2 regions of the Pseudoalteromonas sp. P1-8 genome follow, and region 1 is predicted to be linked to the other one. Evidence: predicted binding sites of a transcription regulator. Region 1 holds the regulator's gene; the other holds the start of a gene.

Region 1 (4,841 bases):
CCCCTTGGCTATATTCTTGTTTGTATAAACTTTCATAAAAGTTATTAAAAATAATAAATTTAAATAACTTTGTGAGTAAATGCTGTGAACTTCGTTGAAATGGATATTTTGGGCTAACTTCGGCTAATTGCAGTGTACGTGCGTATAAAATACAAAAACACGTGCTTAAAAGGTCATAAATAGGTGAATTTTTATGTCTGATTAATCGCAACTATGCGCAGAAATTGTTGGGAAATCCTTTAAAATTAAGCGATATAGCATATAACAGGATAGACCTGATAATACTTGGAATTTTTATACATTACAGGTATCGTACTGATGCAAGCTCTCTCACTTTTTAACTTTTTGCAGGATACTATCGCGTTATGTCAGATTTTCGTGAACAAGCATTACATTACCACGCTCACCCCGTTCCAGGTAAAATTAGTGTTGAACTAACCAAGCCAGCCGAAACGGTTAACGATCTCGCTTTAGCTTATAGCCCAGGTGTGGCTGAACCAGTCCGTGAAATTGCTGCTGATCCAGCAAATGCCTATAAATATACAGGCAAAGGTAACATGGTTGCGGTTATTTCAAACGGTACCGCAATTTTAGGTTTAGGTAACTTAGGTCCGCTTGCATCAAAACCTGTAATGGAAGGTAAAGCGTTACTATTCAAACGTTTTGCTGGCCTTGACTCAATTGATATTGAAGTTAAACATCGCACAACAGAAGATTTCATTAATACGGTTGCTAACATCGCTGATACGTTTGGTGGTATCAACCTTGAAGATATTAAAGCGCCTGAGTGTTTTGAAATCGAAAAAGCACTTATCGAGCGCTGTGATATTCCAGTTTTCCACGATGACCAACATGGTACAGCTATTGTAACTGCTGCTGGTATGCTTAACGCCCTTGAAGTGCAAGGTAAAGACATCGAAGATGCCATCATCGTATGTTTAGGTGCCGGTGCTGCTGCTGTGGCTTGTATGGAGCTTTTAATTAAGTGTGGCGCACTACGTGAACACATTTATATGCTTGACCGTAAAGGTGTGATCCATACACGTCGTGATGACTTAAACGAGTATAAGCAATTATTTGCTAACAATACCGATAAGCGTACATTACAAGATGTTATTGCTGATGCTGACGTATTCGTTGGTGTATCAGGTCCTAACCTGTTAACAGCAGATGATCTTAAGCTGATGGCTGATAAGCCAGTCGTGTTTGCATGCTCAAACCCAGATCCTGAGATTGCTCCAGAAGTTGCACACAGTGCGCGTAACGATTTAATTATGGCAACGGGTCGTTCAGATTTCCCTAACCAAGTAAATAACGTGCTTTGTTTCCCATTTATTTTCCGTGGTGCGTTAGATGTTCGTGCAACGGCAATTAATGATGAAATGAAAATTGCTGCAGTTCACGCGATTCGTGGTATCGCGAAAGAGCCTGTACCAAGTGAAGTATTAAAAGCGGCTGGTGTTGAGTCACTTGAGTTTGGTGCTGAGTACATCATTCCTAAGCCAATGGACCCGCGTTTATTACCACGTATTGCACGTGCTGTTGCTGAAGCAGCAGTAGAGTCGGGCGTGGCGCAAATCGACATGCCAGAAGATTACATGCGTTAAGCTTAATTAGCTATTAGGTATATCGCGCAATAAAAAACTCAGCCTAGGCTGAGTTTTTTTATATCTGCGATTATCGGCGGTGATCCGATGGCCGAAATACTTATTCTGAATCAAGCACTGGGATATCTAATCCCATTTCTTGCATAATTTTTTTAACTTCTTCAGGTACCTTTTCAGGGTTGTCTTTACGTAGGTCGTCATCATTTGGTAATGGTTGACCTGTAAAAGCATGTAAGAAAGCTTCACACAATAACTCACTGTTCGTCGCATGACGCAGGTTATTGATCTGGCGGCGTGTACGCTCGTCAGTTAATACTTTTAATACGTTGAGTGGGATCGATACGGTAATCTTTTTTACTTGTTCTGATTTTTTACCGTGTTCTGCATATGGGTGAATGTATTCACCGTTCCATTTAGCCATAAGTTGTTTCGTTGCCTCGGTTGTCAGTGATTTACGCCTTATTCACAGCGCAAGATGCGGAAATTCTATCTCTTTAAAAAAGATAGTCAAATACTAGTTATTTAGCCATCTAGTGGTGTAAGTGTATAAACTTCTATGTGTAAGCCATAAATGCTTTGACTTCTCATATTTGATCATCTAACCTTTTAGACGTCTAAACATCCAATTTAAGAGTAGGTGATGAAATGAGCGAAAAAAATAAAGCGACGATTGCTGTTCGTCACGGCATCGAAGCCGATAAACATCATGGTGCGGTTGTACCACCAATTTACTTATCAACCACCTATTCGTTTGCTGATTTTGATACTAAGCGCCAGTATGACTATGGTCGCAGCGGTAATCCAAATCGCGATATCTTAGCTGAAACCTTAGCAGAGCTTGAAGGTGGTGCTAGAGGTATTATAACTGCAACAGGTATGTCTGCAGTGCATTTAGCCACTCAGCTATTAAACAGTGACGATACGTTAGTGATCCCACATGACTGTTATGGCGGTAGTTACCGTTTATTCACCTCGCTTGAAAAACGTGGCCTGTTAAAACTAAAAGTTTTGGATTTAACTAAAACTGAAAATCTCCAAGAAATTTTAGCGATTAAACCCAAGTTGATTTGGATTGAAACGCCAAGTAACCCAATCTTGCGTTTAACAGATATTAAAGCAATTACTAGTATTGCTAAGCAGTGTGGTGCTTTGGTTGCGGCTGACAACACCTTCTTATCACCTGCATTACAAAACCCAATTGAGTTTGGTGTTGATATTGTTGTGCACTCAACAACTAAATACATCAATGGTCACTCTGATGTAGTGGGCGGTGCAGTGATTGCTGCAACGCAAGAGCTAGGCGACGAGCTTGCTTGGTGGGCGAATAATATCGGTATTACTGGTGCACCATTTGACAGCTACTTAACGCTTCGTGGTTTACGTACTTTAAATGTACGCCTAAAGCAGCACCAAGAAAATGCCTTTGCCATTGCTGAGTATTTAGAAAGCTCACCTTATGTAAGCCAAGTTTATTACCCAGGCCTTGCTTCTCACCCACAACATGAGCTTGCTAAAGCACAGCAACGTGGCTTTGGTGGCATGGTGAGCTTTGATATTAAAGGCGATATCAACGATGCAGCAGCGTTTTTAACAAGCCTAAAAGACTTTAGCCTTGCTGAGTCGCTAGGTGGGGTAGAAAGCTTGATTTGTCACCCTGCAACAATGACCCACGCAGGTATGGAGCCTAAAGCGCGCCTTGAAGCCGGTGTAGGCGATACGCTGATCCGTATTTCTGTAGGTATTGAAGACGTAAAAGATCTCATTGCAGATTTAGACCGTGTTTTCAATTTAGTAAAACCAGGTCAAGGCCAACAAGTTAAAAAAGCTGAAGCTAAGCTAACACAGCAAGATACACAGCAAAACGCGTCATTTAAGTTAACGCCAGCACATACGGCATTGTGGTAGAAGAAATGGTAAATATTGTTCATAAATTTGGTGGCTCAAGCTTAAGCTCGGCAGATCGTTATCATGCGGTAGCGAACATTGTTCTTGCTAATACAGAGCAGGGCGATTGCGTGGTTGTGTCGGCATCGGGTAAAACAACCGATACCCTGGTAAAGCTTTGGCAAAGTTACCAGCAGCAAGATAGTCAAGCTGTTAGCGATATTCTATTGCTTATTGATAATAATCAACGGGCTTTAATTGAGCAGTTACTTATAGGTCAGAATAAACAACAGGCCTTGGCACAGTTAAAAGATGAACTTGCCGTATTAAATGAATTAATTAGTCAACAGCAGCTACTTGAAGCACCTTTACTTGCTCATGGTGAAGTGTGGTCGGCGCGGTTATTGGCCGCTTACCTAAATCAGTTAGGTGTTGATGCGCAAGATGTTGATGCAAGGCAGTTATTTACTCTAAATGATGGTCAGCTTTTACATCAAAAAAACCAACAGCAGTGCAGTGATGCGATTAGCAGAACACATATCAACGTAGTAACGGGTTTTATAGCAGCAGATTGCCAAGGTAATACGGTGACATTAGGCCGTAATGGCAGTGATTACAGTGCCACCTTGTTAGCGAGTTATACTTTTGCCAAGCAAGTGTCTATATGGACAGACACACAAGGGGTATTTAGTACTGACCCCCGTAAAGTTAAAAATGCGGTTAAGTACGCCAAGGTATGCCGCGACCAAGCTAACCTATTAGCGCGTTTAGGTAACCCAGTATTGCATGCAAAAACCTTGTCGCCGTTAAAAGACACAGAAATTAAATTGGTGGTAAGAAGTAGCTTTGATTGTGATGCAACGCCAACCGAGGTAGTAAAAGAGGGTTATAGTAAAGCAAAGCGTTTTATTACTACCTTAGATAACATCGATTTATTAAGGGTTGATAAACTAAGCAGTGGTGAAGTCGGTGAGCTTAGTCAGTTAATTCAACACAGCCTGCACCACTTTACTAAAGATGGCGATACTTACTTGTTAGTACCTGGTCAAAGTACTCACCAAGTTGTCAGCCATTTAGCGGGCCGTGCCAATATTGTCGAGTCTAATTTAAGTGGTTGTGCAGTGGTTGCACCAACAGCTGATGTAATTGCGCTGACAGAGCAAGCAACAGCGCTTTTAAAAGAGCAAAGTATTCATCCTCGTTTTGTACAACAAGACGATAACTATGTGTTGATCTTAAACGATCAGGCAATTGATAGTGATGTTTTAACCCTTCTACATGACAAGCTGGTAAACAAAGGTCAAGAGTTGGCTATTATTGTTGCTGGCCTTGGTAATGTAGGCGAAGTAT
Region 2 (4,841 bases), on a different contig from region 1:
CTCGGAATCGCACCAATTAGACCTACTGTTAACTTAGATTGAGTAAACTGGTTAGCATAAAACGCTTTTACATCGTCAAGTGTCAGTGCTTCAAGGTCTGATAAATCACCATAGTTATAGCTTTCATACGGGTGGCCTTTATAAAGCTGATGATAAAGCACTTCTTTACCTAGCTCTTCGTCATTTGACGCTTTCAGGCCTGCTTTAATGCTATCAATAAGCTCTTTTTTCAGACGCTTGAAATCATCTTCTCTAAAGCCAGGATTTAACAACTGGTCGCTAACAAGTGCATACCACTGCGCGGCATTGTCTTTATGTACACGGCCGCGTAGTGAAATCATCTCTTTATCGATTTGATAGCCAAAGCTTCCCGCTAGTGGGTATAACGCTTTTTGAATATCTTTGTAGCTCATAGTTTCTGAGCCACCTTGCGCTAGCATCGCTGCAGTGAGTGCTGCTAAGCCTTTTTTACCATGTGGATCAGCCGCTGCGCCGGTATTAAATAACCAGTTAACATCAACCAGTGGTGAGCTATTGGTTTTATCAAGTACTTTAAAGTGACGCTCTGTTGGGGCTTGCTCGATACTGGCAACCAAGGCATTTAAATCAACTTCTTGCTCAAAACCAGCCACTTTATCAAGCGCCGACATTGTCACCGTGGTACGGCTCGGATCAACAAAATATTTGTTTGCTACCGCTTTGATATCATCCGGAGTGATGCTGTCAGCTGTGGCATAAAGTTGGTTAATCACTTCAGGATCACGCTCAAAGTGCATGTAGCTTGCAAGTGTTGAAGCTATTGACTGCGATGAATCAAGACCATTTATAAAGCTATACTTTAGGTTTGATTTTAAATCCGCTAACTTTTGCGCATCTACTAATTCAGTACGCGCTTGTGCATAGGTACGGTTAATCGCATCACGGGCTTTAGCCAGGTCCGCTTCGTTTTCGACTTTTACAAACACATGTAATAAACCCGGATCTTTAGTATCTGGGTTATAGGTAAACATTTGGCTGGCAATTTGTTTATCAACAACAAGCTCTTGATAAAGTGCCGAGTTGTTAGAGAAATACAGCTGTGAGATCAAATCAAGAGCAGCACGGTCTTTTTGAGTTGGATCCCATTCAGTGCCTTTATAAGACACAAGCAACCAGTGGCCTGGTAAACCATCATTTTTTTCATGTACATATTTTGCGGCTTGTTGCTTTGGTTCAACAGGAATATCTGCTTGGTAATCACCTTTTTTCCAATTACCCCAATGCTTTTTCACCATTGCCATGGTCTCTTGTGGATCAACATCACCAACAATGACTAAAGATACATACTCAGGCTTATAAAATTTAGCGAAAAACTCTTTACCATAGGCCATTTGATCAGGCATAGCTTCAATGTCTTCGAAAAAGCCCATGGTGGTGTGCTTATAGGTATGCTTTTCGAATGCTTCGTTACGAACCGCAGAAAGTAACTTACGAATTGGGCTAGCATTATTCTTTAAATACTCACCTTTTACAGTCAGCGCTTCGGTGCGGAACTGCTCTTCGCTGTAAGTCAGGTTTTGGAAAATATCAGCTTCAATTTCGAGCACTTTATCTAAGTGCTCTTTTGAGAAGTTTAAGTGATAGTTAGTGTAATCGTTGGTCGTATACGCGCGATTATCAACACCCGAGTTTTTTAAAATATCTGAATACACATCTTGTGGGAATTTTTCAGAGCCTTTAAACATCATATGCTCAAAGAAGTGTGCAAAACCGGTTTTACCTGCTTCAACCTCATTACGTGAACCAACCGATACTGGAATTTGCAGTGACACAACATCTGGGTAATCTGTTTTAACTACCATCACGCGAAGGCCATTCTCAAGCTCTTCTAATAGGTAATCTTGGCTAAATACACGGTTATCATCTTGGCTTACTTGCTGCTCAATTTCGACTTCTTTAACCATCGTTGACTGTGAGTTACTTGCGCAGCCACTTAAAGCAAGTGTTACAGCAACACTGGTTGCTAATAATCTAAATTTCATAATGTTCCCTTGTTAGTTATTTTTCTCATAATCATTGCTGCTTGATTATGCATCAAAGCGCCAGAAAATATGAGGGTCAGAGCAATAATTTATGTAAACAGGTGTGTCAATTTTGCGAAACGCTCAGCTTTAAACTTGAGTAAAATTCATAGTCATTGAAAAACTTTCAAGAAAAAAAATCTATCTAGACGTCTAAATGGCTGCTATATTATTTGTCATAGACATTAGCACGAGCTGGAATGAGGATTATGGCTTTATCATTACAAGAGAAAATTGAAGACACCAATCAAGGTGTCTACCTAATTGGTACCACACCACCAAAGTCTGGTACTGATAAAGCACAGCTTGAGACCATTGCTCAGAAGCTGCTCGGTCGTTTACACGAAATTGAATACGACGGTGTAATCATCTACGACATTCAAGATGAGAGTAGCCGTATTGCAAAGCCGCGTCCTTTTCCGTTTAAAGAAACGGTAGATCCTCGTGAATACAGTCAGTTACTACGTAGCTTGTCACAACTTGATGTGATCACTTATAAAAGTGTTGCCCAGCGTGGAGAAGCTGAATTTACCGAATGGTTAAACGAAACACGTAACGACTTTGAACTAAAAAACTTAGTGTTGGTGGGTAGCCCATCATCTCATGGCGACATCAAATTAAGCCTACCTGATGCATATAAAACGCTGGCAAAACAGAACAGTGATGTATTTTTAGGTGGTGTTACTATTGCCGAGCGCCATGCCAGCAAACGTAATGAACATGAGCGTTTAGTTGAAAAAACAGCGCAAGGTTGTAAGTTTTTCATCTCACAAGCCGTTTACAATGCCCAAGCAACGATTGATTTAATCACCAGCTATGCGCGTAGCTGTAAAGCACAAGGCACAGCACCAAAACGCATTATTCTGACGTTTACCCCTTGTGGTGGTGAAAAAACCTTAGAATTTATGGAATGGTTAGGTATTTCTGTACCAGAAGCGACTAAATACCGCATGTTAGATTCGGCAAATACATTGAGTGAATCAGTGCGAATTTGCCGTGAGAATCTCGACTTAATTTTACAAAGCTGCGCACATTTAGATGTACCGCTAGGTTTAAATATTGAGAGCTTAACCAATCGTAAAGAAGAAATTGATGCGTCAATTAACCTTTACCGTTTACTTAAAGCAACTATGGAGTTAAACCTAGCTGAGAAGCAAATAGCTTAGCGTGCTGCCTTAGAAGCTTGCTTTTTCTCATACATATCTTCATCTGCTCGTTTTAATAGCTCAGCAAAGTTTTCTTTTGGCTGAGCTATTACCCCTGAACCAATACTTAAGCTCGTAACAGGAATGCCCCGCTTCTCTAAATTAGATTGATAGGTGGTGTTGAGCTTATCAGCGATGCTGTCTATGCAATCACCGGGCTGAACTTGCAATAACGCAATAAACTCATCGCCCCCTAGGCGGCCAATAATATCGGTTTCACGTAGGCATTCTTTCATGGTGTCAGCTAAACAAATCAGCGCGAGATCGCCCACTTCATGGCCATACGTATCATTGAGTGGCTTAAAGCTGTTTATATCGATAAATAGACAACTAATATCAAAACCAAGTCGTTTCGATATATTTAATTTATGTTGGCAAAGCAAATCTATTGCACGGCGATTATAAATATTGGTCAATGAATCAAGCATGGCAATTTCACGCATTTGCGTAAAGTTGTCTAACAGTGCAAGGTCATCTTCGACCATATCGCGAAGCTGCTCGATTAGTTCTAAAAAGCTCTGTTGATAATGGGTTTGTTTAAAATCCATAACACAAAAGGTGCCAAAGGGCTCGCCACTTGGCCAGCTAATTGGCACCCCAAGATAAGACTCAAAACCATCTTTTACCAGAGGGCTGTCATCCCATTGACTGTCTTGGCTGGCGTGATCCACATAAAGCGGTGCCATGTCACGCAGTACTTTTTTGCAGAAGATATTATCGTCGGCGCTTAATTCAGCCCCGGCATCATAGGGGTTTTCTTGTTGCTCACTGGAGACGATAATACGATAAACATCATCTGTTTTATGAACGATAAAACCTGCGGGAGCAGAAAACAACTCGGTCATGAGATCAATTGTTTTCTGCCACTTTTCTAAGGAGAACTGTTTATCAGCGCGGCGGAACGTCCATTTATTCTCTTCTAACATACTAAACTCTCAACTTTAGCCGGAGGATAGTATAAATATATGCCAGATTTAGGAACGTCTCCTACTTTTTTGCCCTAAAATACGTTTTTTATCACGAGAGCGGCGTGCCTTATTAGTATTTTTACGAACTTGCTTTGGCTCTTTGGTTAAATCAGGCTCATACCCTGGTAACCACTGCGGCGTGAGTCTTGTGTCGAGTAAGATATCTATTTCGTCCAATAGCCACTGCTCATCGATGCTAACCAGCGACATCGCCATCCCTTTCTCGCCAGCACGTCCTGTTCGACCAATACGGTGTACGTAGTCCTCAGCCACATAAGGCAACTCATAGTTAATCACATACTTGAGTGAGGCAATATCAAGACCACGCGCAGCAACATCTGTCGCAACCAGTACTCTTGTCGCACCTGATTTAAAATTTTGCAGTGCTTTATCACGCGCACCTTGGCTTTTATCGCCATGAATAGATTCGGTTTTTAAGCCGTCTTTACACATTTCTTTAGCAAGCACATCGGCGGTTTGTTTAGTACGAGTGAATATCAGTACTTGCTGCCAATTTTTCATGCCAATCATGTGAGATACCAGCTCGCGCTTACGGTCTTCATCAACCGCATAAACTAGCTGCTCAACTTCAACCGCTGCTGAGTTGC

What was found. The regulator MetJ, encoded in region 1, represses methionine synthesis genes. The targets are predictions, from matches to a motif close to TAGACGTCTAGACGTCTA.
Positions count from the first base shown of each region.
Region 2: the regulator MetJ is predicted to act here: its motif matches at 2,207-2,224, upstream of AN213_RS07655 (methylenetetrahydrofolate reductase).

Region 1 is NZ_LJSO01000002.1:30,410-35,250, forward strand. Features, by position in the region: gene AN213_RS03715 (malic enzyme-like NAD(P)-binding protein) at 366-1,607, shown strand; gene metJ (met regulon transcriptional regulator MetJ) at 1,708-2,028, opposite strand; gene metB (cystathionine gamma-synthase) at 2,253-3,512, shown strand; gene metL (bifunctional aspartate kinase/homoserine dehydrogenase II) at 3,518-4,841, shown strand, end outside.
Region 2 is NZ_LJSO01000004.1:163,031-167,871, forward strand. Features, by position in the region: gene AN213_RS07650 (pitrilysin family protein) at 1-2,021, opposite strand, end outside; gene AN213_RS07655 (methylenetetrahydrofolate reductase) at 2,270-3,226, shown strand; gene AN213_RS07660 (sensor domain-containing diguanylate cyclase) at 3,223-4,191, opposite strand; gene AN213_RS07665 (DEAD/DEAH box helicase) at 4,240-4,841, opposite strand, start outside.